DNA from 2 places in the Bacillus sp. SRL543 genome. Region 2 is predicted to be linked to the other one. Evidence: predicted binding sites of a transcription regulator. Region 2 holds the regulator's gene; the other holds the start of a gene.
The links. Region 2 encodes NrdR, which represses ribonucleotide reductase genes. Its sites were predicted from a motif close to AACACNATATATNGTGTT; they were not measured.
Positions count from the first base shown of each region.

Region 1: AC4E8B_RS17390 (vitamin B12-dependent ribonucleotide reductase) is a predicted target of NrdR. The motif match lies at 1,576-1,593, and genes of this name have one in related genera.

Region 1 covers NZ_OZ481794.1:3,376,947-3,392,936, reverse strand. The annotation lists gene AC4E8B_RS17400 (rhodanese-like domain-containing protein) at 1-291, opposite strand, end outside; gene AC4E8B_RS17395 (lipoate--protein ligase family protein) at 532-1,368, shown strand; gene AC4E8B_RS17390 (vitamin B12-dependent ribonucleotide reductase) at 1,725-4,274, shown strand; gene splB (spore photoproduct lyase) at 4,414-5,439, shown strand; gene AC4E8B_RS17380 (patatin-like phospholipase family protein) at 5,540-6,427, shown strand; gene AC4E8B_RS17375 (SA1362 family protein) at 6,519-6,899, opposite strand; gene AC4E8B_RS17370 (DUF1385 domain-containing protein) at 6,947-7,891, opposite strand; gene AC4E8B_RS17365 (YqhR family membrane protein) at 8,140-8,655, shown strand; gene aroQ (type II 3-dehydroquinate dehydratase) at 8,734-9,174, shown strand; gene AC4E8B_RS17355 (M24 family metallopeptidase) at 9,176-10,237, shown strand; gene efp (elongation factor P) at 10,262-10,819, shown strand; gene AC4E8B_RS17345 (hypothetical protein) at 10,882-11,043, opposite strand; RNA gene ssrS (6S RNA) at 11,169-11,351, shown strand; gene AC4E8B_RS17335 (SIMPL domain-containing protein) at 11,393-12,055, opposite strand; gene AC4E8B_RS17330 (hypothetical protein) at 12,125-12,886, opposite strand; gene spoIIIAA (stage III sporulation protein AA) at 13,035-13,964, shown strand; gene spoIIIAB (stage III sporulation protein SpoIIIAB) at 13,961-14,476, shown strand; gene spoIIIAC (stage III sporulation protein AC) at 14,535-14,741, shown strand; gene spoIIIAD (stage III sporulation protein AD) at 14,756-15,145, shown strand; gene spoIIIAE (stage III sporulation protein AE) at 15,184-15,990, shown strand, end outside.
Region 2 covers NZ_OZ481794.1:3,694,173-3,710,162, reverse strand. The annotation lists gene polA (DNA polymerase I) at 1-2,562, shown strand, start outside; gene mutM (DNA-formamidopyrimidine glycosylase) at 2,645-3,472, shown strand; gene ytaF (sporulation membrane protein YtaF) at 3,687-4,322, shown strand; gene coaE (dephospho-CoA kinase) at 4,344-4,958, shown strand; gene AC4E8B_RS18940 (glyceraldehyde-3-phosphate dehydrogenase) at 5,195-6,226, shown strand; gene speD (adenosylmethionine decarboxylase) at 6,793-7,173, shown strand; gene AC4E8B_RS18930 (hypothetical protein) at 7,516-7,917, shown strand; gene nrdR (transcriptional regulator NrdR) at 8,023-8,481, shown strand; gene AC4E8B_RS18920 (replication initiation and membrane attachment family protein) at 8,590-9,987, shown strand; gene dnaI (primosomal protein DnaI) at 10,000-10,926, shown strand; gene AC4E8B_RS18910 (putative sporulation protein YtxC) at 11,159-12,025, shown strand; gene thrS (threonine--tRNA ligase) at 12,438-14,369, shown strand; ribosomal protein L20 leader region at 14,688-14,814, shown strand; gene infC (translation initiation factor IF-3) at 14,961-15,464, shown strand; gene rpmI (50S ribosomal protein L35) at 15,481-15,681, shown strand; gene rplT (50S ribosomal protein L20) at 15,707-15,990, shown strand, end outside.

The DNA of each region.
Region 1 (15,990 bases), 320 kb from region 2:
AGCACGCCCGCTCCGCATCCCGCTTTGACAGTACAGGTAAACAGGCTTGTCCGGGCGGATTTCCTTCATGCGCATTTTCATCTGGGATAACGGGATATTCCTGGACCCCAGGATGTGGCCGGCATCGAATTCATTCGGCTCGCGGACATCAATGAGCTGAGCTTTCCGGTATCCTGCGCGGAATTCATCCTCTGTCAGCGTCTTAACGACTTTGCGCTGATATAGCCATGTAACAACAGAGTAGGTAACAAAGCCCCCGATAATGATTAACAGAATATAAAGTGTTTCCAATGTGACTTCTCCTTTCACGTATAGCTACGCCAGTTTTTATTATATAAGCCGGCAGGCATGTGAGTAAAGGAATTCCTGTAAAATTCATGTATTTCTCACGTTTTCGGACTTGCTGGAGAGAAAGCCGGCGAGAAGGGAAATTAAAATATTAGGCAAGGGCTGTTTGCTTTGTTTTTTCCGTCCATTTTGATAGACTAGAAAACATGTGCAAGACTCATAACATGAAAAAGAGGGTTACATATGGCAAAAGAAACTTGGAGATTTATTGATTCGGGATTTGGTTCCCCATCTTTCAATATGGCTTTGGATGAGGCACTCCTCGAGTGGAACAGCGCGGGGAAGATCCCGCCTGTCATCCGCTTCTACGGATGGGATCCGGCAACACTGTCAATCGGCTATTTTCAAAAAGCGGAAAAGGAAATCGACATGGACGCCGTCAAACAGCACGGCCTCGGGTTTGTCCGCCGTCCGACTGGCGGAAGGGGCGTCCTGCATGAACATGAGCTTACCTACAGCGTCATCGTTTCTGAAGACCATCCTGAAATGCCGAAAACCGTTACTGAGGCTTACCGGGTGATTTCTGAGGGAATTCTTAAGGGGTTCCATAACCTGGGGATGGATGCATACTTTGCTGTCCCCAGGACGGCTGAGGAGAGGGAGTCGCTGAAGAACCCGCGTTCTTCAGTATGCTTCGATGCACCAAGCTGGTATGAGCTTGTTGTTGAGGGGAGAAAGGTTGCCGGAAGCGCCCAGACAAGGCAGAAGGGTGTCATCCTCCAGCACGGATCCATCCTGCTCGACCTTGATGAAGATAAGCTTTTCAGCTTGTTCAAGTATCCGAATGACCGTGTGAAGGAAAGGATGCAGAGAGCATTCAAAAGCAAAGCAGTCGCCATCAACGAGCTGAGCAAGGACAAAGTCACGATCGGGCAGGCAAAGGAAGCCTTCAGAAAGGGATTTGAGGAAGGACTTGGCATCCATCTCGAACACTATGAGCTTTCGGCTGAAGAAATGGATTATGTGAACAAAATTGCAAAAGACCGATACGAAAACGATGAATGGAATTTTAAAAGATAAAAAGCGGCCCTGTCGCTTTTTTTCTGTTTGATGCTGAATTCTGTATACCCAAATTAAGAATATTTTTCCAAGGGGGCTGCATCTAAAACGCAAGCCCCGAAATTTGCCGAAAATAATCGTTTACTGTCATTAATCGGACAATATCTCTTCTTATCTCTGAAATCTAGTTTTTCTCGAGTTTGACAAAATCAAATTGATTTGACCTTAAATACAATATATAGTGGTGTCGAAAATATTTTATATACTATATATTGATTTTGGGGTTTTATATATGATAACTTTAGGGTATTCAAAAAAACAAATAGAAGCTTGGCTTTCTATTAAAAATAGGAAGATACATTGAAGGAGCTGTGTGTATGTCTGTCGTTCTAGGACAAAAAGCAAAAGTGAACATCGAACAATTAAACAAGGATATCCGCCTATTCCCCCAGGTGCATCCGATCACCCCTGATATGAAAATCACCCATAAAGGGGTTTCGCGGCTGGTCATGCTGGACCGCTATACGTTCAAGGATACAGAAAAGATCACTCTGGCAAACGGGGACTTCGTCGTCCTGACTGTCAAAGAAGATCCAAAATTTCCTGCCCGCGGCCTTGGCTTCATCCAGGAGATTGACTGGCAGAACAAGACAGCCAGAGTTTTGGTGGAGGAAGAATTCCGCGGCGTCCTTGATAATCCGGAAGAACCGGTGATTACGAAATCGCTGGATGTGATCGAGAAGCCGCTTGAAATCTATTATGAGCAGATTGCAAAGCGAAATGCGACAGGCCTGGCAGCTGCAGAGGCAACAGAAGAGAAGCGCAAAGAATGGTTCGGGAAATTTTACCGAGAACTTGTCAGCCTGAATTTCATCCCTGCCGGAAGGGTGCTTTACGGCGCTGGCGCGGATACGGATGTTACTTACTTTAACTGCTATGTCATGCCGTTTGTGCAGGATTCCCGCGAAGGGATTTCAGAGCATCGCAAACAGGTAATGGAAATCATGAGCAGGGGCGGCGGCGTCGGAACAAACGGATCGACCTTAAGGCCGCGCAACACGCTTGCACGCGGAGTGAACGGCAAATCCTCCGGTTCGGTTTCATGGCTTGATGACATTGCGAAATTGACTCATCTGGTTGAACAGGGCGGTTCAAGGAGAGGTGCGCAAATGATTATGCTCACCGACTGGCATCCTGATATCATCGAATTCATCATCTCGAAAATGCAGAACCCGCGCATCCTCCGTTTCCTGCTGGAAAACACACAGGATGAAACAATCAAGCGGTATGCCAGCGAAAAGCTGAAGTTCACCCCTCTGACTGAGCAGGAAACCAATATGTATCAGGGAATCATCAACTATAAGCAGATCCCCGGACTTGGCGGGTTCAACGAGAAAATCATCAGGGATGCGGAAAACAAGCTTGCTGCCGGAGGCAATTACACGGTCCATAATCCGGAGTTCCTGACAGGCGCCAATATTTCCGTGTGCCTGACAAAAGACTTCATGGATGCTGTTGAAAAAGATGCAGAGTACGAGCTGCGCTTCCCTGATGTGGAGTCATATGATGCCGATACTATGAAGATCTACAATGAAGAATGGCATAAAATCGGCGATGTGCGCGAATGGGAGAAGCTTGGCCATAAAGTGCGCACCTACCGCAAAATCAAGGCAAAAGAGCTCTGGAATCTGATCAATATCTGTGCAACCTATTCAGCAGAGCCGGGCATTTTCTTCATCGACAATGCGAATGATATGACAAATGCACAGGCATACGGACAGAAGGTAGTAGCGACGAACCCTTGCGGAGAGCAGCCTCTGGCGCCATACTCAGTCTGCAATCTGGCCGCAGTCAATCTTGCTGAAATGGCAGACAAGGAAAACAAAACAGTCGATTTTGAAAAGCTGGCCCGCACTGTTGAAGTTGGTGTCCGCATGCAGGATAATGTCATTGACGCCACGCCATATTTCCTTGAAGAAAACAAAAAGCAGGCATTAGGAGAGCGCCGTGTCGGACTTGGCGTCATGGGACTGCATGATCTGCTGATCTACTGTGAAACAGAATACGGTTCAGAAAAAGGCAATGAACTGATCGACAAAGTATTTGAAACGATTGCTGTGACCGCATATAAAGCTTCTGTTGAGCTCGCAGGCGAAAAAGGCAGCTTCCCGTTCCTTACAGGGGCAACGGATGAAGAAACAAGCAGACTCCGCCAGAACTTCACAGAGACTGGATTTATGCAGAAAATGCCAGAAGATGTGAGACAGTCCATCCTTGAAAAAGGAATCCGCAATTCCCATCTGCTGACTGTAGCACCGACAGGATCCACAGGTACAATGGTCGGGGTGTCTACAGGGCTTGAGCCATACTTCTCCTTCTCTTATTTCAGGAGCGGCCGGTTAGGGAAGTTTATTGAGGTTAAGGCAGATATCGTACAAGAGTATCTGGACCAGAACCCTGACGCAGATCCTGAGAACCTGCCGGAATGGTTTATTTCCGCTATGGAGCTTTCCCCTGAAGCGCATGCTGATGTTCAATGTGTCATCCAGCGCTGGATTGACAGTTCTATAAGCAAGACGGTCAATGCACCAAAGGGCTATAGTGTTGAACAGGTGGAAGGTGTGTATGAACGCCTGTACCGCGGCGGAGCGAAAGGCGGAACAGTCTATGTCGACGGTTCCCGCGACTCGCAGGTCCTTACGCTAAAAGCGGAAGAAAACACCTTCGATGAGGAAGAAACGAAAGAAGAAAAGCCGAAGCAGCGTGTTGTGCTGGTTGACACAATCAGTGACCTCAGATCGACAGATGTAACCATAGGCTCTGAAGTAGGCAACACCTGCCCGGTCTGCCGCCAGGGCAAGGTAAAAGAAATCGGCGGCTGCAATACCTGCACAAACTGCAATGCCCAGTTGAAATGCGGCTTGTAAAATTTTCATAAACTGTAAAAAGAGGATGGAAAAATTTTTCCGTCCTCTTTTTTTCGGTTTCATCCCAAAAAAGCTCATACTACAAAAAAGTGCCGGAGACATGCCGGCAGCCAAGAATAACAGAAACGGGGTTATAAAGATGAAACCATTCATGCCGCAGCTTGTGTATATAGAACCGAAAGCGCTTGAATATCCTTTGGGGAAGGAACTGAAGGAAAAATTTGAGGAGCTTGGCATTGAAATCCGCGAAACCACTTCCCACAACCAGGTGCGCGGCATCCCGGGGAATAATGAGCTTCAGCAGTACCGGAATGCAAAATCGACACTCGTAGTAGGAATCAGGAGGACGCTTAAATTCGATACGTCCAAGCCGTCAGCCGAGTATGCCATCCCGCTTGCAACAGGATGCATGGGGCATTGCCATTACTGCTATCTGCAGACAACCCTTGGGAGCAAGCCGTATATCCGCACCTATGTAAACCTTGAGGATATCTTTGCCCAGGCTGAAAAATATATGGAAGAGCGGGCCCCTGAAGTCACCCGATTTGAAGCCGCCTGTACCTCGGATATTGTAGGGCTTGACCATTTGACGCACTCATTGAAAAGGACGATTGAATTCATCGGCGGGACAGAGTATGGAAGGCTCCGCTTTGTGACTAAGTACCACCATGTCGACCATCTGCTTGATGCCAAGCATAACGGCAAGACAAGGTTCCGCTTCAGCGTTAATTCACGATATGTAATCAAGAATTTCGAACCCGGCACATCCACTTTCGATGAACGGCTCGAAGCGGCCAGGAAGGTTGCGGGTGCAGGATATCCCCTTGGCTTTATTGTGGCGCCGATTTATCTTCATGAAAACTGGAAAGAAGGCTATTATGAGCTTTTTGAAAGGCTGAAGCAGTCGCTCGATGGCATAGAACTGAAAGACCTCACTTTTGAGCTCATCCAGCACCGTTTCACAAAACCTGCCAAGAAGGTCATAGAAAAGCGCTATCCGAAAACGAAGCTGGAAATGGATGAAGAGAAGAGGAAGTATAAGTGGGGCCGCTATGGGATAGGAAAATATGTATACCAGAATGATGAAGCCAAGGAAATGGAAGAAACGATCCGGAGCTATGTCCATTCCTTTTTTCCGGAAGCGGAAGTCCAGTATTTTACTTAACTTGATGTTAACTTAAAGAATTAATTTGTCCGCCGTACTATTTTTGCCCGTACCGTATTAAAGATGTATCAAGCAGTTATCATCGACGGGAGTGGCTTGCATGTATATAGACGGCGTTTTTTCAGGCGGGGGGATCAAAGGCTTTGCGCTGATCGGCGCTCTGGAGATCATTGAGCAGAAAGGATTCCGCTTCGAACGGGTGGCCGGCACAAGCGCAGGTTCCATAGTGGCCGGCTTCTCTGCTGCAGGTTACACAAGCAGTGAAATGTTCGATCTGATGAATGAACTTGACTTGAAGAAATTGCTGGATGCCAGGAGGACGCTGCTGCCATTTTCTGCAGCTAAATGGCTGCTTTTGTATTGGCGCCTTGGGTTATATAAAGGCCATGAGCTGGAAAAGTGGATTGCAGAGAAACTTGCTGCAAGGGGGATCCGGACATTTGGCGACCTTGCGCCACAGAAACTTCGGGTCATTGCATCAGATCTGACGAACGGGCGGCTTGTCGTCCTTCCGGATGATCTAATGAGCTACGGTATCGACCCGGGCCGATTCTCAGTAGCGAAGGCCATCCGGATGAGCTGCAGCCTTCCTTACTTTTTTGAACCGGTCAAGCTGAAGTCATATGAAGGGGAAACCAGTGTCGTAGTCGATGGAGGAGTGCTGAGCAACTTTCCGATGTGGCTCTTTGATAAGGAAAATGTCAAAAAGCTCCGGCCAGTACTTGGAATCAAGCTGAGCCATGATGTCCTGAATAGGGAGAAAAATAAAATCAATAATGCGATCCAGCTGTATGAGGCCCTTTTTGAAACGATGAAGGATGCACATGATGCACGCTATATTTCACGGAAGCATGCAAAAAATATCATTTTTGTTCCGACAGAGGGCATCGTCTCTACAGAATTTGGCCTTACCGCTGAAAGGAAAGAAGAGCTGCTGGAGCTCGGGAGGCAGTCAGCCAGGAAGTTTTTTTCCCAATGGACCTATTGAGGGAATTAAAAAGCACTGCCCTATATTGGCAGTGCTTCTGTTGGCCGGCCGCATACAGCCTGCAGGAGTGAATACTAATCAGCCCCGGGCATCAAAGAGTGGCCCGGTTCTTTTTTTTGCCTTTTTTTCCGTCAATGACGGTTAAATGAGATGGAGACTTGCGGGCTTTTGTTTTCCTCAAGGATGTGAGCGACCCGACACTTGCCTTCTTGGTGCCGCCAGGTTCTTTCTGATATTTCCTTTTTGATTTCTTAGCTGCTTTAACAAATGCGTGCTGCTCTTTTTTCATAGGGCCAGCTTTGTAGAAACGGCGAAACAGAAAGTATACGGCAGCACCAATGAGGGCAATTACGGCAATGCTCTGCAAAAAACCGGCAGGATCGTTCACCAATCTGCCTATTATTCCGATTATTGCGAGGCCGATGAGGCCGGCAACAATATACAATGAAGTCCGGTTATTCAAAAAAGCCACCTCCCTATGAGCATGATGAGCATTTTCCCTTGCTTTTAAACTATATATTATACAATTTCTTCTGTTTTATTAGCGTCCTCGGTTTCCTTTTCCTTTTTTAGCAGTTCGTTAAACGAAAGAATGGCAACTTCTGTCTGTTTATCATCCGGTTCTTTGGTCGTCAGAAGCTGAAGCCAGAGCCCGGGAAGGCCGAGCCATTTCAGGACAGGCACATGCCTCACCTTATTCGTCAGCTGAAGGACCTCAAATGATATCCCGAGAACGACTGGTATCAGGGCAAGGCGGTTTAAAATCCTGACCCAAAGCGGGTCGGTCGGCACAAACATATAGATGAAGACGCCGACAATGACGGTGAAGAGGATAAAGCTGCTTCCGCACCGGTAATGAAGCCTGGACTGGGCCTGAACATTTTCGACTGTCAGCTCCTTGCCGTTCTCAAAAGCATTTATTACTTTATGCTCTGCACCGTGGTACTGAAACACCCGCCTGATGATCGGGGTCAATGAAACGAAATAAATATAGCCAAGGAGAAGAATGAGCTTGAAAAATCCTTCTATCAATACCTGTGAAAAATCGCTTGAAAAAATCGGCTTTGTCAGGGCCGCCAGGAATACCGGAACAAGGGTGAAGATGAATTTTCCAAACAGGAAGGAAATGACGCCGATGGCTGCCACGCCGAGCCACATGGTCAGCTTGGACGGCTCCTGTTCTTTTAAGGTATGATCCTCGCTTGGATCAAGATCGAATCTCTCTGTTGAGAAATTCAAGTGCTTCGAACCGTTCGCACTTGCTTCAATGATGGCTGCTATCCCTCTTAAAAAGGGAATTTTCTTGATTGTCCGGAGGGATGAGTTCGATTTTCTCGGCAGATGGAAGTATTCGATAGACTCATCCTTCCTTCTGACAGCTGTAACATAATGATGCTTGCCGCCGAACATGACGCCTTCAACAACCGCCTGGCCGCCATAAACGGGCTTTTGATCTTTAGACATATATGTAACACCAACCTATTGTGTACTGGGCCGAAACAGCATATTGAAAAAAAGTGGATCGTGCCTGCAAGGCACTTTTTGCATAAGCTGAATGTACCTATATTTATTCTACTAAAAAACGGATAAAACCTCTAGAGCGGAGCGAAAGTAAGATTTTTTCAGGATCGCGGCCGGTGAATCTTCATTTTTTTGAATAGATGTGATTGAAAAAACAGCCATGGACATACTAAGGCAATGGAGGTGGAATAATGAAGGAAGAACATGAAAAGCTTGAGCAGAATCAAAGGGAAAAGCCTATGTCCTTCATGGCTATGGTCATCATCACTGGATTTGTCGGAGGAGTGCTTTGGAGCGGGCTGGCTTATCTGGCTTATGTCTTTAACCTGACCGAAATCCATCCAAGGGTCATCCTTGAGCCCTGGGCTATAGGCGGATGGAAGAAGACGTGGCTCGGGACGGTCATTTCGCTTGTATTCATCGGGATTGTCTCCATCGGGGCAGCAATCATCTACTATGCCGCACTTAGAAAGATCAAAAGCATCTTTGCAGGGGCAGGCTACGGAATTGCTCTATTCCTGCTTGTCTTTCTTGTGCTGAATCCCATATTTCCAGGCATCAGCCCGCTGAGGGACCTGGACAAAAATACAATCATTGCCTCTGTCTGTTTTTATATTCTTTATGGGGTCTTCGTCGGCTTCTCCATTTCTTATGAAGAAAATGAAATCAGGTTCAGGGAAGATAAGGAAAAAGAAGCGGCAACATAATATGCTTTCGGTGTGCTGCCGATTTCAATTGTGATAGAATGTTCTTATGGACATTCTTTTTTTCACGGGAGCCTGATTATGAAAAAAATACTACTATTAAACGGGCCGAACCTGAATATGCTGGGCAAAAGGGAGCCCGGGATTTACGGCGGGACCACACTGAAGCAGCTGGAAGGGCGGATTGCCGATCTGGCCCGCGAAAACGGGGCAGAACTGGAAGCCTTTCAGTCCAATCATGAAGGAGCGCTTATCGACAAGCTTTACGAAGCGAACGAAGCGGGGTTTGATGGCGTGATCTTTAATCCTGGGGCATTTACGCATTACAGCTACAGCCTCCGGGATTGCATAGCAGGCATCAATGTGCCTGTCATTGAAGTACATATATCGAATATCCATGCCCGTGAGCCGTTCCGCCATGTGTCTGTCACCGCACCGGTTACGGCGGGGCAGATCGTCGGACTGGGGCACATGGGATATGAGCTGGCATTTGCCGCACTAATGGAAAAGGGGAGAAATTAGGATGGAGAAATTAAAGAAGCTGCGTTCTGCATTTGGACAGCATTCAATCGATGGCATGCTGATTACAAGCAATTATAACAGAAGATATTTAACCGGTTTCACAGGATCTGCAGGTCTGGTGCTGATCAGCGGGGAAAAGGCACAGTTCATTACCGATTTCCGCTATGTAGAGCAGGCGGGGAAGCAATGTGAAGGCTTTGAGATCGTCCAGCATTCAGGCAATATTGTGGAAGAGGCGGCCAAACAGGCCAAGAAATTGGGGATCCAGAAGCTGGGTTTTGAGCAGGATCATGTTTCGTTCGCTTCCTTCAAAGCCTATGAAGCAGCAGTGGAAGCAGAGCTTGTTCCGGTAAGCGGGGCAATTGAAAAGTTACGCTTGATTAAGACTGATTCAGAGATTAAGATATTAAAGGAAGCTGCGAGCATTGCCGACAGGGCATATACTCATATTCTGGACTATATCCGCCCCGGCAGGACAGAGCTGGAGGTTTCGAATGAACTGGAATTCTTTATGAGAAAAGCAGGTGCAGCATCTTCTTCTTTTGACATCATTGTTGCTTCCGGATACAGATCTGCCCTTCCGCACGGAGTGGCAAGCGATAAGGTGATTGAAAAAGGGGATATGGTTACACTTGATTTCGGCGCCTATTATAATGGCTATGTATCCGACATTACCCGTACCCTTGCTGTGGGTGAGCCTGACAGCAAGCTGAAAGACATCTACCATATTGTCCTTGAAGCACAGCTGAAGGGGCTCGAGGGCATCAAGCCGGGCATTTCCGGGAAAGAAGCCGACGCCCTGACCCGTGACCACATCAGCAGCAAAGGCTATGGAGAGTATTTCGGGCATTCGACAGGGCATGGAATCGGTCTTGAGGTCCACGAGGGGCCCGGGCTTGCATCCAGATCTGATGTCATCCTTGAAGAAGGGATGGTCGTCACAGTCGAACCTGGCATCTACATCCCTGGTCTTGGCGGTGTGCGCATTGAAGATGATACAATCATTACAAAGGACCATAACGAAAAGCTCACTCATTCAACTAAAGAACTAATCATTCTGTAATTGCATATTAGGAGGACATAACACATGATTTCTGTAAATGATTTTCGTACAGGATTGACGATCGAAGTAGATAACGGCATTTGGAGAGTAATGGATTTCCAGCATGTTAAGCCAGGGAAAGGCGCAGCGTTTGTTCGTTCAAAGCTCCGCAATCTCCGTACCGGCGCTATCCAGGAAAAAACTTTCCGTGCCGGCGAGAAAGTAGGAAAGGCCCAGATCGACAACCGCAGGATGCAATATTTGTATGCAAGCGGCGATCAGCACGTATTCATGGACAACGAGTCTTACGAGCAAATTGAACTGCCGGAAAACTCAATTGAATATGAGCTGAAGTTCCTTAAAGAAAATATGGAAGTCCAGATCATGATGTATCAGGAAGAAACGCTTGGTGTTGAACTTCCAAACACTGTCGAGCTTGAAGTGACAGAAACTGAGCCGGGAATCAAAGGTGATACTGCTTCTGGCGGAACCAAGCCTGCCACACTGGAAACCGGCCTGATTGTACAAGTTCCTTTCTTCATTAACCAGGGAGATGTCCTGATTATCAACACAACTGAAAGCTCTTATGTATCAAGGGCGTAATCAGTGAAAAAAAGGAATACCCGCGTGGCATTATGCCAGCGGGTATTTTTTGATTTAAACTGTTAAAGCTTCCTTCCGGTCGTTCCTGGAGACTGATCGGTATTTCCGGGATTATTATATTCCGGGTCAGAGGATGCCGGCTTGCTGTTGCTTTTTGTTCCGCCAAGATATTGGTCCGGATCCCGCTGCTCTTTTAAAAATTTATCATGATTTTCATTTACCATTCAGTAGCCACCCTTTCGGTCCTCGTTTTGCCGAACTCTCTTTAGTATGCGTTTTTAGAGCCCAGCTTATGAAAAAATGGCTTAAAGCTATTGCCTTTTTAGTAATGTTATTGTAATATAATTAATACAGGCTGCGTTGTTCGTTTGTATATGAAGTTTCAACCTTTATGTAGTAATAGGGAGCCCTATATCGGAATCAGGACGGCATGCCTCTATACAGAGGACACCCGGAAAGAATTCCTGCGGACACCCACCTGTTGGAGCAGGTTTGAAACTCCATATAAATCGGCGGCAACTGCGGCACTTATCATGTTATCCCAAAGCAATGGCCAATCGGCTGTTGCTTTTTTTAATATACAAAGTCTGCTGTAACATAGGCAGTAACTTCCATGGTGCCAGGTTCTATTGAAGTACCAGCAGCGCTTTTAACAAACATGCCGGCTTCCAATGGGACAGGCTGTGCAGGAGCTGTAATGCCTTCCGTGACAGATACCGGCGTTTTCACCAGCTGTACATTCAGGGTTTTTGCAATGACGGAAGCTTTTTCATAGGCATCAATGACTGCAAGTGACAGCGCCTGCTTTTGCCATTTTGCATCATCGGCTAAGAGTCTGACAGAAGAAATGATATTTGCTCCGTTTTCAGCCGCAGCATCCAATACCCGGCCCGCAGCCTCAACAGGTGTTACGGTTACTCTCAATAAATGCTCTGCCTTATATCCTCTGAAAATCTGCTTGCCATCCTGGAAATCATATTGGGGAAAAACGGAATAGTCTCTGGTCTGGATGCTTTCTGCCGGAATGCCGATCCTGATCAATGCGTCTTTAATGCGGGCTATTGTTTGGGCAACTTCCGATTGTGCCTCAGCCAAAGAGCTGCTTTCGGCAGAAGCGCCAAAGATGGTTTCCGCTCTATTAGGCTTTGCTTCGACGGTGCCCTTTCCTGTGACTCTGATGGTATTCCGCCCCTGTTTCTGTGCAGGCTGTCCTGATATACCGTGATTTTTGTACATATAATTTCCTCCCCCAACGCTTTTCTTTCTTTAAGGTATTGGCTGAAACCTTCCGGCAGAACAAAATCATCAACGGAAATACTGCCTGACTTTACCTGACAGCTCTTCTTTCTTTGCCTCAAGCTGCCTGAAACGATGTCCGTTTGCCCCGGATGGATGGGGAAACCCGGACAGGCAATTTTCAGCGTTAATCAGCCCTTCTTTGATCCATCCTTCCACTATGCTGCCAGCTGCCATGCCGAGAGGGATAACCAAGGGGGACACTAGCGGCAAGATGTCTGTTCTGAGCGTTTCCTCTGCATAGCCCATCAGAAAAGGGCTCCTGCTTAATTCCGGGCTATGGCCTGTATAGTTTTTGCCCTTATGGAAAGCAGGATATTTCACCAGCGAGCATGTATGAAGGAGTGCTTCCGCTTCGTGGAAGAGCATCATCGAATCATCCAGTCCTGTCCACTCGGCCAGACCGATGCTGTCCAGCATCCCTGCCAGGTTCCTTCTCATCGGCCCTGAAAATCTCCCTTCTGCTTTTACTTTTTTCAGCAGCTCCTGCTCAGGCACTTTTCCGATTAAATGCCTTGCAAGCGTGACGGCTGTTTTCATTTGCTCCCATCCCGGCGTAATGCCAAGAATCAAAATTTTAGCTTTGTAGTTCACATATTCGTTATGAGGAGAATAATAGATCTGGATTGCGCCTGACTTTGCTACAAGCAAGCCTGGGTGCAGCAGGTCTTCTTTTGTGTATGTTTCTTTTAACGGAAGCTTCCGGATTTCTTCTTTGTACCTATTAAACAGCATACCTCTCTCCTCCCCGCCATTATTCATGATACCCATATTTGCTGCATGCTAGAGAATTTCTTCTATTTTTTGTCCCAAATCCCTTTTAAGGAAAAAGGACAAATATTGTCATATTGATTCTGGACCGACATACATTTCTTAGTAGCGAAGATAAAAGACAGTAGAGCCAATAAGGAGGATTTTTGTGGAAACAGTTGCAGCCTTTTTGCCTAAAAATTTATCAGACAAGCTGAAAAATGTCCCTCCTGAAGTCATGGAGCATCTTGAAGAAATCAGGATCAGGATTGGAAGGCCGCTTGAAATAACGGCCAAAGGCAGTCCCTGCTTCCTGCCCTATATAGTCGGAGCAGAAGATGCCGTTCACTTAATGAATAAAATCAGTCATTTTTCAATCTACACATTGGAAGAGGAGCTTAAGAGGGGCTATATCACAATCGAAGGCGGGCACCGGGTCGGACTTGCGGGAAAAGTCATTCTGGATGGGGGGAAAGTGAAGGCCATCCGGGATATCTCTTCCTTCAATATCAGGGTGGCAAGAGAGAAGATCGGAACAGCAGACAGGCTGATTCCCTATTTATACAGCAGCGGCTGGCTCCACACCATGGTGGTCGGCCCGCCCCAGACAGGCAAGACGACGCTGCTGAGGGATATTGCCCGGATCGTCTCCACTGGTGCAGCTAAACCTGCTATACCGGCACAGAAGGCCGGCATTGTGGACGAGCGGTCTGAAATTGCCGGAAGTGTCAGCGGCATTCCCCAGATGACCTTTGGGCCGAGGGTGGATGTCCTTGATGCCTGCCCGAAGGCGGAAGGGATGATGATGATGATCCGTTCCATGAGCCCTGATGTACTGCTCGTCGATGAAATCGGCAGGCAGGAGGATGGTGAAGCCATCATGGAGGCTGTCCACGCAGGCATCAAGCTGATGATGACAACCCATGGGCGTTCATGGGAAGAAATAAAAAACAGGCCGACATTAAAGCAGATCCTTGAGAGCGGGATTTTTGAAAGGTATGTGATACTGGACCGCACAGGGGGGCCAGGGAATATTGCTTCGATCCTGGACAAGTCAGGCAGGGAAATCCACAGGGAAGCAGCGGTGAACCTGGCATGATGAAGATCATTGGCGCGTGTTTTATCATTTTTTCCACTACATGGGCAGGATTTGAGGCATCCAAGCATTTGAATGAAAGGCCGCGCCAGCTTCGGCAGCTCAAATCTGCACTGCAGTCGCTGGAAGCGGAAATCATGTATGGCCATACACCGCTGCATGAAGCTGCAAGAAGGCTGGCAGCCCAGCTCTCAAAGCCTCTATCCTGGTTTTTTGAATCATTCTCAAAAAAGCTCACAGATTCGGAGACGACAGTCAGGGCAGCCTGGGAAGAAAGCCTGAAAGAGGTATGGAAGCTGACAGCCTTTAAACAGGGGGAATTTGAGATCATGAAGCAATTCGGTGAGACGCTCGGCCGCCATGACCGCTTATCTCAGCAGAAACAAATCATGCTGGCACTCTCCCATCTGGAAAGGGAGGTAGCCGATGCTTACGAAAAGCAGGCAAAATACGAACGAATGGTGAAAAGCCTTGGATTCCTGTCAGGTCTCCTGTTGATCATTCTATTGATTTAAACCAGAGCATTTTCCCGATGCAAGGAGATATCTAAAGCAGCATATAGGAGGAGAAATGATGGGATTAGAGGTTGATATTATCTTTAAAATTGCCGGCGTCGGCATCGTGGTCGCTTTTCTGCACACCATTCTGGATCAGGTAGGAAAGAAAGAATACGCACAGTGGGTTACATTATTCGGCTTTATTTACATTTTGTTTATGGTCGCTTCCATCGTGGATGATCTTTTCCAGAAAATCAAGTCTGTATTTTTATTTCAGGGTTAAGGGAGGAGTCAGCGATTGAGATCTTTCAAATAGTCGGAATCTCGCTGGTTGCAACCTTCCTTGCCCTGGTCGTAAAAGAGCAGAAACCCAACTTTGCCTTTCTGCTGGTTGTTTTTACAGGATGCGCCATTTTCCTGTTTCTCGTTGACCAGATTTATGCAATCATCCATATGCTGGAAAAGATTGCGGTTGATGCCAAAGTCAATATTGTCTATGTGGAAACGATTCTCAAAATCATCGGGATAGCGTATATAGCCGAATTTGCCGCCCAGATAACGAAGGATGCAGGTCAGGGGGCAATCGCTTCAAAGATTGAACTTGGCGGCAAAATAATGATTCTCGCGATGGCCATCCCGATTCTGACTGTCCTGATTGAAACGATCATCAGGCTCATTCCCAGTTGAAGCCACAGCAATCATGTTTCTTTAAATGAGGTGAAAAGATGAAGCAGCGGCTGCCGTTTATTTTTCTACTAATATTTCTTGCCATCTTCTGTGTGATGCCAGGTGTACAAGCCTCTGATGAAAATGAAGAAGAGAGCGGGCCAAGGGGGGCTGAAGCACTTGTTGAGGTTCAGCTTGAAACCCTTGAACTTGATGAGCTGAAGGGCTTTTGGGAAAAGGTTTCAACCGAATATGGCGGCTTTTTGCCGGAAAGCCAGAAAGGCAGTTTATATGAATTTATAAAAGGAGATAAAGAGTTCTCCCTGAAAGAGTGGATGCTCGGGGGGATGAAATTTCTCTTTCATGAGTTCCTTGTAAATGGAAAGCTTCTCGGGTCTCTCATCATCCTTACAGTTTTCAGCATGTTTCTGCAGTCACTGCAGAATTCCTTTGAAAAAAGCTCTGTGAGCAAGGCGGCTTATTCCATCATATTCATGGTTCTGGTGATCATCGCGCTGAACAGCTTTCGCGTTGCGGTAGATTACAGCATTGAAGCCATCAGCACGATGACTTCCTTCATTCTGGCACTGGTCCCGCTCCTATTGGCTCTGATCGCCTCATCGGGGGGGCTGGTATCAGCTGCATTTTTCCATCCTGTCATCCTGTTTTTAATGAATATAAGCGGGCTGTTCATTCAATATGCAGTGCTGCCTCTTCTCTTTCTTTCGGCAATTCTCAGCATCGTAAGTGTTCTATCAGAAAATTACAAGGTGACACAGCTTGCCAATCTTCTGCGGAACTGGAGCATAGGCCTCTTGGGTCTCTTTGTGACCATATTCCTCGGGGTTATCTCGGTACAGGGAGCT
Region 2 (15,990 bases):
AATAATGATAAAGGCATACATACAAATGCGATTTACGGTTTTACTATGATGCTCATGCGCATCCTGGAGGATGAAGATCCTTCTCATATTCTGGTTGCTTTTGATGCAGGAAAAACAACCTTCCGCCATAAAACATTCACGGAATATAAGGGAGGCAGGCAAAAAACTCCGCCGGAGCTGTCTGAACAATTCCCTTTTATCCGCGATCTGCTGGATGCCTATCAGATTCCACGCTACGAGCTTGAGAATTATGAGGCAGATGATATCATCGGCACCCTTTCTCTCCAGGCAGAGCAGGAAGGCTTCGAGGTGAAGGTCATTTCCGGGGATAAGGATTTGACCCAATTAAGCTCTGAATATACTACCGTCGGAATCACCCGCAAGGGAATAACGGATATCGAGGAATATACTCCAGAGCATATCCGGGAAAAATATGGCCTGGCACCCGGTCAGATCATTGATATGAAAGGCCTGATGGGAGACAGCTCAGACAATATCCCAGGGGTGCCCGGGGTAGGGGAGAAAACAGCAATCAAGCTGTTGAAGGAATTTGAAACGCTTGAAAATCTGCTGGGATCCATTGATCGTGTAAGCGGCCAGAAGCTGAAGGAAAAGCTTGAAGAGCACAAAGATCTTGCGGTGATGAGCAAGGAGCTCGCTACCATCACAAGGGAAGCGCCTGTTAAAGTAAAGGTAGAAGATGCGGGCTATTCAGGCTATGACCAGGCTAAAGTCGTCTCTCTCTTCAAGGATCTTGGATTCAACTCGCTCCTTGAGAAAATCGGGGGCGGGGAAACTGAAGAAACTGCCGCACCCCTTGAGGACATCCAGTTTGAAACAGCAGAAAATATCCTTAAAGATTTATTTGCGGATGAAACTGCACTGTATGTCGAGATGCTTGAGGAGAATTATCATACAGCCAAAATCGCCGGCCTCTCAGCTGCCAGCGGGAATGGGGTCTATTTTATTCCGGCTGATCTTGCTTTAAGCTCGGATACCTTCAAGCAGTGGGCTGAGGATGAGTCGAAAAAGAAGATTGTCTACGATGCCAAGCGGACGGAGGTTGCATTGCGCCACCACGGCATCCACTTAAAAGGGGTGGAATTTGACCTTCTTATTGCATCCTATATCATCAATCCGTCAGAATCGATTGAAGACTTTGCTTCGGTTGCCAAGCGCCACGGGTACAATGGTGTCCAGACGGATGATGCGGCCTACGGGAAAGGTGCAAAAAGAAAAATTCCTGCACAGGAAGAGCTTGCGGAGCATCTTGCCAGAAAAGCTGCAGCCCTGGAGGCGCTTAAGGACAAGCTTGAAGATGAGTTGAAGGAAAACCAGCAGTATGAGCTTTTTTATGATCTGGAAATGCCGCTTTCGCTTATTCTCGCTGATATGGAGTCGCAGGGCGTCAAGGTCGACCTCGAAAGGCTTCAAGCGATGGGAGAACAGATCAACCAGAAGCTGGGAGATATTGAGGAGCGCATCCACGAACTTGCCGGCGAAGCTTTCAATATCAATTCCCCTAAGCAGCTTGGGGTCATTCTCTTTGAGAAGCTCGGACTTCCTCCTGTTAAAAAGACAAAGACAGGGTATTCAACTTCTGCCGATGTCCTGGAAAAGCTGGAGGAGAAACATGAGATCATCAGGGAAATACTTCAGTACAGGCAGCTGGGCAAACTTCAGTCGACTTATATTGAAGGGCTGCTGAAGGTGACCGATAAGAAAACCGGTAAGGTTCACACCCGTTTTAATCAGGCACTCACACAGACGGGGCGCCTCAGCTCGACAGATCCAAATCTGCAGAATATTCCGATCCGCCTTGAAGAAGGCAGAAAGATCAGACAGGCTTTTGTTCCTTCTGAAAAAGGCTGGGTCATTTTTGCAGCCGACTATTCACAGATTGAGCTAAGGGTGCTGGCGCATATTGCCGGCGATGAAAAGCTGATTGAGGCTTTCCGTGAAGATCAGGATGTTCATACAAAGACCGCAATGGAGGTATTCCATGTTACACAGGATGAAGTGACTTCGAACATGAGGCGCCATGCTAAAGCAGTCAACTTTGGGATTGTGTATGGAATCAGCGACTACGGGCTGTCGCAAAGCCTGGGTATTACGAGGAAGGAAGCCGGGCAGTTCATCGACCGCTATCTGAAAAGCTATCCGGGTGTCCAGGAGTATATGGATGACATCATCCAGCAGGCGAAGCAGAAGGGTTATGTTTCGACCCTTCTTCATAGAAGAAGGTATCTTCCTGAAATTACAAGCCGGAATTTCAATTTAAGGAGCTTCGCAGAACGGACAGCCATGAACACCCCTATACAGGGAAGCGCTGCCGATGTCATCAAAAAAGCCATGATTGATATGGCCGACCGGCTCCGTGAAGAAGGACTGGCAGCCCGCCTTCTTTTATCTGTGCATGATGAATTGATATTTGAAGCACCTGAGGAAGAAATAGAAACTTTGAAGAGAATTGTGCCGGATGTGATGGAAAACACAGTGGCTCTTGATGTTCCGCTTAAAGTTGATTTTTCTTACGGACCAACATGGTTTGATGCGAAATAGAAGGAGGAAAGCGCTTGGATACAGCCGGGCGCTTTCTTCCTTGCCGACAGTCTGGGTCAAGAGATAGAAAGGAGAATGAATCATGCCTGAATTGCCTGAAGTAGAAACGGTCAGGAAAACATTGAAGGAGCTTGTCAGCGGCAAAGAGATCGGACAAGTTTCCATCCATTGGCCGAAAATGATCAAGCAGCCTGGCGAAGCTGAGCAGTTTGCCGATGCCCTCGCCGGACAGACTATCCTGGATGTCGGGAGGCGGGGGAAGTTCTTGATCATTTACACAGATGATTATGCTTTGGTTTCCCATCTCCGCATGGAAGGTAAGTATGCTCTTTATTCAAAAGAAGAGGACAAGGATAAGCATACCCATGTTATCTTCCATTTCACAGACGGCTCTGAACTCCGCTACAGGGATGTAAGGAAATTCGGTACAATGCATCTATTTGCCAAGGGAGAGGAATTTGCGAGTCTGCCCCTGTCCCAGCTGGGGCCTGAGCCCTTTTCGGAAGAATTTACACCCCAGTTTCTGCAGCAGCGGCTTGCCGGGACAAATCGAGCGGTCAAAACTGCTCTTTTAGATCAGAAAGCGGTCGTTGGACTGGGGAATATCTACGTGGATGAGGCGCTGTTCAGAGCAGGCATCCACCCTGAACGGCTGGCCAGCTCTCTTTCTGGTGATGAAATAGGCAGGCTGCATAAGGAAATTGTCGCCACACTTTCTGAAGCAGTTGAGAAGGGAGGGAGCACCATCAGGTCTTATGTGAATTCACAGGGCCAGATCGGCATGTTCCAGCTCGAGCTTTTCGTTTACGGGCGAAAAGGAGAGGAATGCAAATCATGCGGCAGCACACTCGAAAGAATCATCGTCGGCGGGCGGGGCACAGTCTTTTGCCCTGTGTGCCAGGTGAAGTAGAGGGTCTTTTGCCCTCCGCATTTCGATTGTCCAGCTGCAGGGGCTAGGGACTCGAGTCATAAGTCACCCAGGAAATAAAGGCAAAGAACGCCTTTTATTCCCTGGCGCTCTATGCTTGTGTCCCTGGGCAAGCCGCTTCCGCATTTCGTTTAACATTGGATTGGCTTCTTCCATATACTATCCTAGCGATTTACAGGAGGAAGGAGCATGATCCATGGTACACACTCTCTCACTTCTTATGCTTGCATTTGCTGTCAGTCTTGACAGTTTCAGTGTTGGCTTGACATATGGGTTAAGGAAAATGAGCATACCCCTTAAGTCGATTATGATTATTGCCTGCTGTTCGGCTATAACGCTTATAACAGCAATGACCATCGGCCATGTGATCGAGAGTTTTCTCTCACCTCAAGCTGCCGAGAGTCTTGGCGGAATCCTTTTGATTCTCCTTGGAGCCTGGGTCTTATACCAGTTTTTCCGTCCGGAAAAATCAAAGGATGTACTTCCCCACGAAAAAACGATTGTTAATTTTGAAATTAAATCATTAGGTCTTGTTATAAACATCCTGCAAAAGCCGTTGGCTGCCGATTTTGACAAATCGGGCACGATTACAGGGATAGAAGCATTTATGCTGGGCCTTGCCTTATCTTTGGATGCATTTGGAGCCGGGATAGGAGCCGCTATGCTGGGCTATTCTCCTGGCTATCTAGCCGCCGCGGTGGCTGCGATGAGCTCGCTTTTTGTTTTTGCTGGAATGAAGATCGGCGCCATTTTCAGCCACAGCAGCTGGGTGCAGCGGTTTTCTTTCATACCTGGGCTTTTGCTGATTGTCATTGGAATCTGGAAAATATAACGAGTCTGGAAAGGACAGAATATGCCGTTAGTAATAGGGTTGACCGGAGGCATCGCCAGCGGAAAAAGTACCGTATCCGCCATGCTGATGGAAAAAGGGATTACGGTCATTGATGCAGACTTGGAAGCAAGGCTTGCGGTTGAAAAGGGCGAAGAAGCCTATGATGGTATTGTCAGCCGCTTTGGAACCGAGATCCTGCAGCCAGATGGAGAAATTGACCGTACAAAGCTAGGCGCTATCATTTTTCACAATGAAGAGGAACGGCTTGCTCTTAATGCGATTGTCCATCCTGCTGTCCGTAAAAGGATGCTGGAGAAAAAAGAACAGGCCATCCAAAAAGGGGAGCAGCTTGTAGTGCTGGATATACCGCTGCTGTTCGAAAGCAAGCTGGAACATTTGGCTGATAAGACATTGCTTGTTTATACAGATGGGGAAACTCAGCTGAGGCGTCTGATGAACCGGAATTCTTTAAGTGAGGAAGAAGCGGAGGCACGAATCAATTCTCAAATGCCTCTTCCTGAAAAAGTAAGGCTGGCAGATGCCGTCATTAATAATAATGGCACCATTGAAGAGACGAAGAAGCAGTTGTTGGGGCTGCTGGACCTGTGGCTGCCGGAGGAAAAGGGGAAGAGCTGATGCCTTCCCTCTTTTTTATGCTTAATGAAGCTAAATGTTTATAGCTTTTGCTTTGGTCTTTCCGTTCATAAAAGGTGTGAAGCAGACTATATTGAATAAGGTCCAAAAATGTTATTCTGAATAATTAGACTTTTTGAAAATGTGCACAATCATGAGCACAAAAGTTTTTATATATGTTATACTAATCGTAAGGATAAACAGCTAAAGTATAACACTTATTCGGAAGGGGCCGTATAATGATGGCGAGAATAGCGATTAATGGTTTTGGAAGGATCGGAAGAATGGTGTTCAGAAAGGCAATTATGGAGGAAAATCTTGAAATTGCAGCAATCAACGCCAGCTATCCTGCTGAAACTCTGGCTCATTTAATCAAATATGATACGAATCACGGTATGTTTGAAGGCGAAGTGATTCCTGAAAATAATGCAATAATCGTAAACGGGAAGCGCATCAGGCTGCTGGCAAGCAGGGATCCCCTTGAGCTCCCGTGGAGGGACCTGGAGATCGATATTGTCATTGAAGCAACAGGCAAATTCAATTCCCGCGAAAAAGCAGCGCTCCATCTAGAGGCGGGAGCTAAAAAGGTTATACTGACTGCCCCGGGTAAAAATGAGGATGTTACTATTGTGATGGGAGTAAATGAAAGCGCATTAAATATATATGAGCATGACATCATTTCTAACGCATCATGCACCACAAATTGCCTGGCGCCTGTCGCAAAGGTGCTTGATGAAAAATTCGGGATTGAAAACGGACTGATGACGACCGTCCATGCCTACACAAACGATCAGAAAAATATCGACAATCCTCATAAGGACCTGCGCCGTGCACGGGCATGCGGACAATCGATTATTCCGACATCGACAGGAGCCGCCAAAGCCCTTTCCCTAGTACTCCCCCAGCTGAAGGGCAAGCTTCACGGAATGGCCCTCCGTGTCCCGACGCCAAATGTGTCGCTGGTTGACCTTGTGGTGGACCTGAATAAAGAAGTGACGGCCGACGAAATCAACGATGCCTTTGAAGCTGCAGCAAGGGGAGGCATGAAGGGCATTTTGGATATCACAGAAGAGCCGCTCGTATCTGTCGACTTTAATACAAATGAACATTCTGCCATCATTGACGGCCTCTCAACAATGGTTATCGGCCCCAACAAAGTAAAGGTGCTCGCCTGGTATGACAACGAATGGGGCTACTCCTGCCGAGTCGTCGACCTCGTTAACTTTGTCGCAGGAAAAATGACTAAACTAACAGAAGTAAAAGCAGGCTGACAACACTGAGAAATTGTAAGCTGATGCTTGTTTATTAAAGCACGCTTGTTTTAGAAAACAGGGGGAACGGAAGAAATCTTCCGTTCCCCTGTTTTTATTTTTTTGTACTAGGCTTTTGCCTTTAAAAAAATTTTAAAAACCAGTTGATTGCAGTGGAAGGCACGAAGACTCCTGCGGGATTGCAGCGGCAAAGCTGAGACCCCGCAAGAGCTTGCTCTGAGGAGGCTCAGCGCCGCCCCGCGGAAAGCGAAGTGCCTGGAACGGAAATCAACCTCCCCATACCTATGGCTAACCCTTAAAAAACCAGCTTTTTGAGATTTATTCCAGTCTTTTTCCATCTATTAATTAAGATAAAATACACATCTAAAAAAATCAAAAACTCCTGTTGCAAAAAAAATATAAACAAAGTATACTATTCCTCGTGAACTTCTTGAATTTTGGCAGTGATGGCTACTTAAAGGGTTAGGACCTCTCTGGACTAACTTTCCCCCGTGGTAGTTATTGGCCAGTAAAAATGAAGAAGCTCATTAATTCGCTTGTATTTTTAAAAAGGGGGAAATTTGAATATGGAAACAATGGGCCGTCATGTTATTTCAGAGCTATGGGGCTGCGATTTTGAAAAGTTGAATGATATGGAATTTATTGAGCAGACATTTGTGGGGGCTGCATTGAAGTCAGGTGCAGAAATCCGCGAAGTCGCGTTCCACAAGTTTGCGCCGCAGGGAGTAAGCGGAGTGGTAATCATTTCCGAGTCTCATCTAACAATCCACAGCTTCCCGGAGCATGGCTATGCAAGCATTGATGTATACACATGCGGAGATCTTGATCCTAACATTGCTGCAGACTATATTGCGGAAGAGTTAGGCGCTCAAACGCGTGAGAATATCGAAATTCCTCGCGGCATGGGTCCTGTTCAAGTTAAGCAAGCTCAAGCAAACGCACTATAAAAATGACAAACTGATAAATTGACAAATCAAAGGGGTGTATCCGTACACCTCTTTTTATATTGGCCGGACAGCAGGTCAGAACGATCTCAAAAAAATAAGATAGTTTTTACAACTGCGGTTACTGTCTAGCAGCTGCGCCTGCCCCCTCCAGGTCACAAGCTGACTCTCCCAAAAAGACAAAGAACGCCTTTCCGGGAGGATCGTGTTGAGGCCCCCAGGAAGCTAATCATGCATACGCTGCCACAGGACGTGGCGTTCTTAGTCTGCGTTCCATTTTTGGCAAGGCGCTTGCGCTTTTCTTGTGTTAAAATAAAGAAAAGTGATAACTCGGAGGGTGAATGGATGTCAATTTTTCGGACAGTTTTCGGCCGCTTTCAAAAACAGTGTGAAACAAGTGAAAGCCATCGGGATGAGAATCTGCGGACAAGATACTATAAGGCCAGCTTTAATAAGGCTTTTGAAACTGCAGAAAACGTTCTGCGGAAGGATCCCAGCGTGAAAATGATCAGCTCTGCCAAGGAGCATGGAGAAATGGCTGCGGAAATCACCCGCGGCAGAAAGTACTTTGCCATTATCACCATTGTGTCTGTAAGGGGAATGGAGTCTGCCATTGATGTAAATATATCGACTGAGCAATTTTCCCCTACTGGAGCATTTCCTGCCCTGAAAAAGGAAATCACAGGTTTCTATAGCAGGCTGGATAAAGAGCTTACATATCTTGGTTCCGGCAGGAATGCTGAATAGCGGAAGCTTGTACCGCTGATGTGTTTTTTATATGATAGAAACAGAATGGCCTTCGTGCAGAGAAACGGCCAGCAAGTACATGAATGAGGATACGGAGCTGATTGTATGAAATGCCCTTCATGCCAGAATAACAATACACGCGTCCTTGATTCCCGTCCGGTCGATGACGGCCGTTCCATTCGCAGAAGGCGGGAGTGCGAGAAATGCGGCTATCGCTTCACCACGTTCGAGAAGGTGGAGGAGATACCCCTCATTGTCGTAAAAAAGGAAGGCACACGCGAGGAGTTTAGCCGCGATAAGATGCTGAGGGGCCTGATCAAGGCCTGTGAAAAACGCCCTGTTGCCCTTAAGGAGCTTGAAGAAGTGACATCAGAAGTGGAGAAGGAGCTTCGCAGCCAGGGGGTTTCTGAAATAAAAAGCGAATTTATCGGTGAAATGGTCATGGACAGACTGGCCAAAATTGATGAGGTTGCTTATGTCAGGTTTGCCTCTGTTTACCGGCAATTCAAGGATATCAACGTATTTATCGATGAGCTGAAAGAATTGATCAAAAAAGAACAATGATTTTTTGGAAGTGATGCACTGAGGTGCCTGCAGCCAGAGCCGAGCTAAAGACTGTCTTTGGCTCTTTTTTTGGCTGGTTTCCCGAAGATCGTAGAAAGGTTGGCAGCTATGACTCAGCATTGGCAAGAAATGCTTCCGATTGACCGCTATGCAGTGGCCGCGAGCGGTCTTTTGCATGATTATGACCGAAAGGTGCTTACGTTGCTGTACCAGCCCTTAATCGGGGCATCCTGTCTCAGTTTATATATGACGCTATGGGCTGAACTGGAGGAAAACAGGCTCTGGTCTCAATCAAATACCCATCATAGCTTGATGAATTTCATGGGGATGAACTTAAAGGAAATCTATGAAGCAAGACTGAAGCTTGAAGGGATCGGCCTTTTGAAGGCGTTCGTAAAAAATGATGAAGGCAGCCGCTCTTTTATATACGAACTGCAGCCGCCGCTGAGTCCGGAGCAGTTTTTCCTGGATGGAATGCTTAACATCTATCTGTATCGCAAAATCGGCAAAAATCAGTTTCTGAGGCTTAAACGATTTTTCTGTGACCATGATTCCGGCGTGATGCAGGGTTATGACGAAGTGACTAAAGCCTTTCAGGATGTGTATGAATCAGGCCATCCTGCCGCTTTCTCACCTGACCAGGATACAGGGAGGGATGTGTCGCTTGAAGAGGGATTTACCTTCATAGGCAGAACAAGCCCTGAAGAGATAAAAATCGGAGGCTCATCCTTTGATTTTGAACTGCTTGCAGCAGGCCTGAATGAATCACTTCTTCCCAAGTCGGCGCTGACCCCGAAGGTCCGGGAGGCAATCAGCAACCTGTCCTTCCTTTATGGCATTGATGCCCTGCAGATGAAAAACATCCTGATCAGTGCCATGACGGAAGATAATGACATCAATATTGAAGAATTGAGGAAGTCGGCACGTGACTGGTATCAATTTGAGCATCAGGACCAGCTGCCGTCCCTCATAGACCGGATCCAGCCAGGCATCCATCAGGTACAGGCCGCTGAGCCGAAAACACAGGAAGAAGAATTGATCAGATATATGGAGATCACTTCTCCGCGCCAGCTGTTAAAGGATATATCCGGCGGGGCAGATCCCTCCAAGGGTGATCTGCAAATCATAGAGGACGTTATGTTTCAGCAGAAGCTGCACCCTGGCGTTGCTAATGTTCTGATTCAGTATGTTATGCTAAAGACAGATATGAAACTGACGAAAGCATATGTAGAAAAGATTGCCGGGCATTGGGCAAGAAAACAGATTAAAACGGTTAAAGAAGCGATGATGCTGGCCAAAAATGAACACCGCCAGTATCTGGAGTGGGCAGAAGGCAAAAAGTCAAAGCCTGCTTCAGCTAAAAAGCCGATCAGAAAAGAAGCGCTGCCAGACTGGTTTGATGAGCAGCAGGAAGAGCCGCCGCAAAAAGCTGCTGCCGCAGATGACTCTCAGTATGAGGAAAAAAGGCGGGCCTTGGAGGAAAGGCTTAAAAAATATCGGAAATAAGGAGGTGGCAGAATGGAAAGAATCAATGAGACACTGAGAAAACTTGCAGGCAATGAAAGCTTTCAAAAGAGGTACGAGCAGCAAAAAAAGGAAATTTTCTCTCATCCTGATGTAAAAGCTTTTCTCCAGGAACATCGTGCAGAAATTACAAATGAAATGGCAGAAAGAAGCATGATCAAGCTCTCGGAGTATGCACAGCAGAGCAAGGAATGCAGAGAATGTCCAAGCCTTGGGGAATGCAAAAATATGATGCAGGGTTATCACCCTGAACTGGTCATCAGGAGAGGGATCATTGATGTCCAATACAATCGCTGCCCGCGCAAGGTGATCCATGATGAACGGAAGAAAAATGAGAAGCTGATCCGGAGCCTGTATATTCCAAAAGAGATTGTCAACGCCTCCTTTGCTGATGTTTACCTGGATACCAGACTGGATGCAGTTGATAAAGCGGAAAGCTTCGTCGAGAATTATAAGCCGGGTACAAGGCAGAAGGGACTTTATTTTTACGGGAAGTTCGGGGTCGGCAAGTCCTTCCTGCTTGGTGCAATCGCCAATGAGCTTGCCAAGAAGAAAATCTCGTCCATGATCGTCTATGTCCCGGAGCTTTTAAGGGAAATGAAAAGCAGCATCGGAGATTCAACCTTAAATGAAAAGCTTGAGGCCATTAAGCGCGAGCCGGTCCTGATGCTTGATGATATTGGCGCCGAAACAATGTCCAGCTGGACAAGGGATGAGGTGCTGGGGCCGATCCTGCAGTTCAGGATGCTGGAGAATCTGCCAACCTTCTTTACATCCAATTTTGATATGCAGGGGCTGGAGCACCATTTGACCTACAGCCAGCGCGGTGAAGAAGAAAAAATGAAGGCGCGCCGGATCATGGAGCGCATCCGCTACCTGTCTGAGCCGGTTCTCGTTGACGGGCCGAACCGCCGTGTATAAAGAATAATGATGAAAACTGCCTTTGCAAAGGCAGTTTTTATTTTGGTGTGCAACTGTTTCCCCCCCTTTTTTATCCCCTTCTGTTCCGCATTTGCTTCTAAATTGTACAAGTTTCCCATATACATGGAATCAGGGATATTAACGAAGGAAGCCGTATGGTCAGGAAGGAGAGAATATCTCCCAGCGCTTGCTGCAGCTTCGGATATTGTTTAATAAACAAGGGGGGATATGATTGATTGAAATCATTTTCCAAAATCAGCAGGATGCGAGGAAACTGCAGGATCTCCTGGAGCTTGGACTGTCATCCTGTCATATATCAGCACTTCAACTTAAAGACGGGCATACTGTTCAGGTCAGGCAGGGCGGATTACAGGAACATGCAGACATTGTAAAAAAGGCGATTATGCATTTCATTATAGAAACTAAGCAGGATGACTGGTTCCGCAGGATTCTTTCGGAGCAGTATTTTTATGAAGATGAGGAAGAACAGCAGCAGATAATGGATATTATCCATTCCATCCTGGAGGGAAACAGGGACGATCTATCTGCGTTTCTGGAAGGTCCTGGACCGGAGGAAAGCCTTAGTGTGGCGATTGATGAATTGATGTCAGGGAACATCACTTCATTTTCGTTCGATTCTTTTGTAAAATTCCGTCTCCGCCCAATGATGGACCAGCTTGAACGGTATGCAGCGCTTTCCATTGATGAATATAAGATGGAACAGGAATACCAGATGTTCATCCATATGCTGAGGGACTTCCTGAAGGGCAGGGCCCCTAAGCGCAGTGCTGTCCATCTGTTGATGGGGGAGGAAAATGCTTTTTATGATGGCGGGCTCTCTGAGATCAAGCGGGCAGAGCTCTTGAAGATGGTAGACCGCAGACTGCTTTTTAATCATCCGGTATACGTCGATTCCGTTACAATCGCCCCGCTGCTTTCGATGGCGCCGACCGCCATATATCTTTATACAGATGAACCAGACTCTCCGCTCGCCCGGACCGTCCGGAATATCTTTGAGGAAAGAGTGTTCATCCAGCCTTTTGAAGCCTTTACAGAACTGAAAAAGGTCCTCTCTGCAGCAGGCAGGGAGAAAATCTGAAATCCCTTGATTTTTCCAAGATAAACTACTATAATAACGTACATAATAATTCAAACACCACAAATGTAGCGACGAGGACAAGGGTATTCCATTACGGTTCAAAGAGAGGGAAGCCAAGGCTGAAAACTTCCCAGCACGGATGAGATGCTTACCGCCTCCGAACAACAGCCAGGAAAAGGACAGTGACTTTGCGCCCGTATAAATAGCCGGGTGCAGCAGACGACGAAGAGATTCGCCGTTTATCATTGGCCCAAGTATTGGCTGGCGGGCATGGGACCGTTATATCCCTCACTAAGCCGGACTGCGTGATTTTTTGCGTCTGGGAATTTGGGTGGAACCACGTGTTAAATACAGCTCGTCCCTTCTTTAGGGACGGTTTTTTTGTTTTTTAATCACATAAGGAGGAATTTTCATGTCAGAAGTAATTAAATTGACTTTTCCGGATGGAGCTGTAAAGGAATTTCCGAAAGGGACATCTACAGAGGATGTGGCTGCATCCATCAGCCCGGGATTGAAGAAAAAAGCGCTAGCCGGAAAGCTGAACGGCACAATGTACGATCTTCGCAGGCCGATAGAAGAAGACGGTTCCATTGAAATCGTCACACAGGGCAGTGATGAAGCACTCGAGGTTCTTCGCCACAGTACAGCCCACTTGATGGCACAGGCCATCAAACGCCTGCACAAGGGCGCCAAATTCGGTGTCGGCCCTGTCATTGAAGGCGGATTTTATTATGATGTCGATCTTGAAGAGTCATTAACTCCTGAAGATTTGCCGCTGATTGAAAAAGAGATGGCCAAAATCGTCAATGAAAACATTGATGTGAACCGCAAGGCGGTCAGCCGCGAAGAAGCGGTCGAGTTCTTCAAGGAAATCGGAGATGAGTACAAGCTTGAACTGATTGAAGCCATTCCGGAGGGGGAAACTGTCACCCTTTATGAACAGGGCGATTTCACAGATCTCTGCCGCGGCGTCCATGTACCTTCAACAGGCAAGATCAAGGAATTCAAGCTGCTCAGCATTGCCGGCGCATATTGGCGCGGAGACAGCGACAATAAAATGCTGCAGCGCATTTACGGGACAGCGTTTTTTAAGAAAGAAGACCTGGCTGAGCATCTGCGCCTGCTTGAGGAAGCGAAAGAGCGCGACCACAGGAAGATCGGCAAAGAGCTTGATCTTTTCATGACTTCCCAGAAAATCGGCCAGGGACTGCCAATGTGGCTGCCTAAGGGTGCAACCATCCGCCGCATCGTTGAGCGCTACATCGTCGACAAGGAACAGCGCCTGGGCTACGAGCATGTCTATACGCCTGTAATGGCAAATGTTGATCTCTATAAGACTTCAGGACACTGGGACCACTACCAGGAGGATATGTTCCCTGTCATGGAAATGGATAACGAGGAGCTTGTCCTCCGTCCAATGAACTGCCCGCATCATATGATGATTTATAAAAACAGCATTCACAGCTACCGCGAGCTTCCGATCCGGATTGCGGAGCTTGGCACGATGCACCGCTATGAAATGTCCGGGGCGCTGTCAGGACTGCAGCGTGTCCGCGGGATGACTTTGAATGATGCCCATATCTTTGTGCGCCCTGATCAGATCAAGGAAGAATTCAAGCGCGTCGTCCACCTGATTCTTGAAGTATATAAAGACTTCAACATTGAAGATTATTCTTTCCGCCTGTCTTACCGTGACCCTCAGGATACTGAGAAATACTTCAATGACGACGTGATGTGGGAAAAAGCACAGTCCATGCTGAAGGAAGCAATGGACGAGCTTGGGCTTGATTACTATGAAGCAGAAGGAGAGGCAGCTTTCTATGGCCCTAAGCTGGACGTGATGGTGAAAACGGCGCTTGGCAAAGAAGAGACCCTTTCAACTGCACAGCTTGATTTCCTTCTGCCAGAGCGCTTTGACCTCACTTATGTAGGCGAAGATGGAAAGCAGCACCGCCCGGTCGTCATTCACCGCGGCGTCGTATCAACAATGGAACGCTTTGTGGCTTTCCTTATCGAAGAATATAAAGGAGCATTCCCGACATGGCTGGCACCGGTACAGGTACAGGTGATCCCTGTTTCTCCGGACGCCCATTTCGACTATGCGAAAAAAGTCCAGGAAGAGCTCCAGGCTCAAGGATACAGAGTGGAATTGGATGCCCGCAATGAGAAGATCGGCTACAAAATCCGCGAAGCACAGATGCAAAAGATTCCTTATATGCTTGTTCTTGGCGACAAGGAAGTTTCAGATAATGCGGTCAATGTCCGTAAATACGGTGAGCAGAAGTCTGAGACAATGTCATTTGATGTATTCAAGGATGCACTGAAGGAAGATACAGCGAGATAACAATTATTAAAGGGAGGCTTCGGCCTCTTTTTTTAATAGTTAAACTTTGTTAGCAAAGTTGATTTTGGGCTCATTCGTGTGAAACTCTGTTTCACACGCCTTTCAGCTGTGCTGAATATCTGGCTAAATGAGCCCGAAATCAACAACAATGTTTAATTCAGCCAATAATTATATCGATTATGAAAAAAAACCGCGAAAACTATTGCCAGAAATCAATTTCTTTGATAGAATTCAAATCGTTGTGATAAAAACATCTATTCGTTTGACATGAAAATATCATTTGTGATATAGTTACTTAGGTAAATTGAATACGGCTTTGAGGAAAAGAAGAAGCACCCGCTTCTCACCTGGCTGACGCAAAGAGCAGTTGGCAGGTTTTACGGAAACAGCTTTTAACTTGTCGTTTCGTAAGTGTGGGTGATTTCATCCGCACTTTTTTATATGTCTAAAAAGCTTTATGATGTAATATTGTCATTGTCATGCTGGATGCAGCGTGGGATTCGGTGCAGGTTCTGCAGCTTGTGCTGCTCTTGACTCAGACGTTGTATTCGCACAAAACCTTGGAGGTGGCTAACTATTAGCAAACAAGATATGTTGTTAAACGAGGGAATCCGTGCCCGTGAAGTTCGTCTAATTGACCAAAACGGCGAGCAATTGGGAATCAAGTCCAAGATTGAAGCGCTTGAAATTGCTTCACGAGTAAATCTTGACGTTGTTCTTGTTGCGCCAAATGCTAAACCTCCTGTAGCCCGTATCATGGACTATGGAAAGTTTAAGTTTGAGCAGCAGAAGAAGGAAAAAGAAGCTCGCAAAAACCAGAAGATTATCAATATCAAAGAAGTTCGCTTAAGTCCGACTATTGATGAGCATGACTTTAATACAAAGCTGCGAAATGCAATTAAGTTCCTGGAAAAGGGCGATAAAGTAAAAGCTTCGATCCGATTCAAAGGTCGTGCGATTACACATAAGGAAATCGGTCAGCGTGTTTTAGTCCGTTTTGCGGAAGCCTGCAAGGAAGTTGCAGCTGTGGAATCACATCCGAAAATGGACGGACGCAGCATGTTCATGGTCTTAGCACCTAAAATCGACAAGTAAAGAGGGGGAATTCCACATGCCAAAAATGAAAACTCACCGCGGTACTGCTAAGCGCTTCAAGAAGACTGGTTCAGGCAAACTGAAACGTTCTCACGCTTACACTAGCCACTTATTTGCTAACAAATCAACTAAACAAAAGCGTAAGCTTCGTAAAGCTGCGATTGTTTCCAAAGGCGATTTCAGACGCATTCGCCATATGCTAGACAACATTAAGTAATTTCCGAATATAGGAGGGAAAAGATATGCCACGTGTAAAAGGCGGTACAGTTACTCGCAAACGTCGTAAAAAAGTTCTTAAATTAGCCAAAGGTTATTTCGGTTCAAAACATACATTATATAAAGTTGCTAACCAGCAGGTTATGAAATCATTAATGTATGCATACCGTGACCGTCGCCAGAAAAAGCGCGACTTCCGTAAACTATGGATCACTCGTATCAATGCGGCTGCCCGCATGAACGGTCTTTCTTACAGCCGTTTGATGCATGGCCTTAAGGTTGCAGGCATCGAAGTGAACCGTAAAATGCT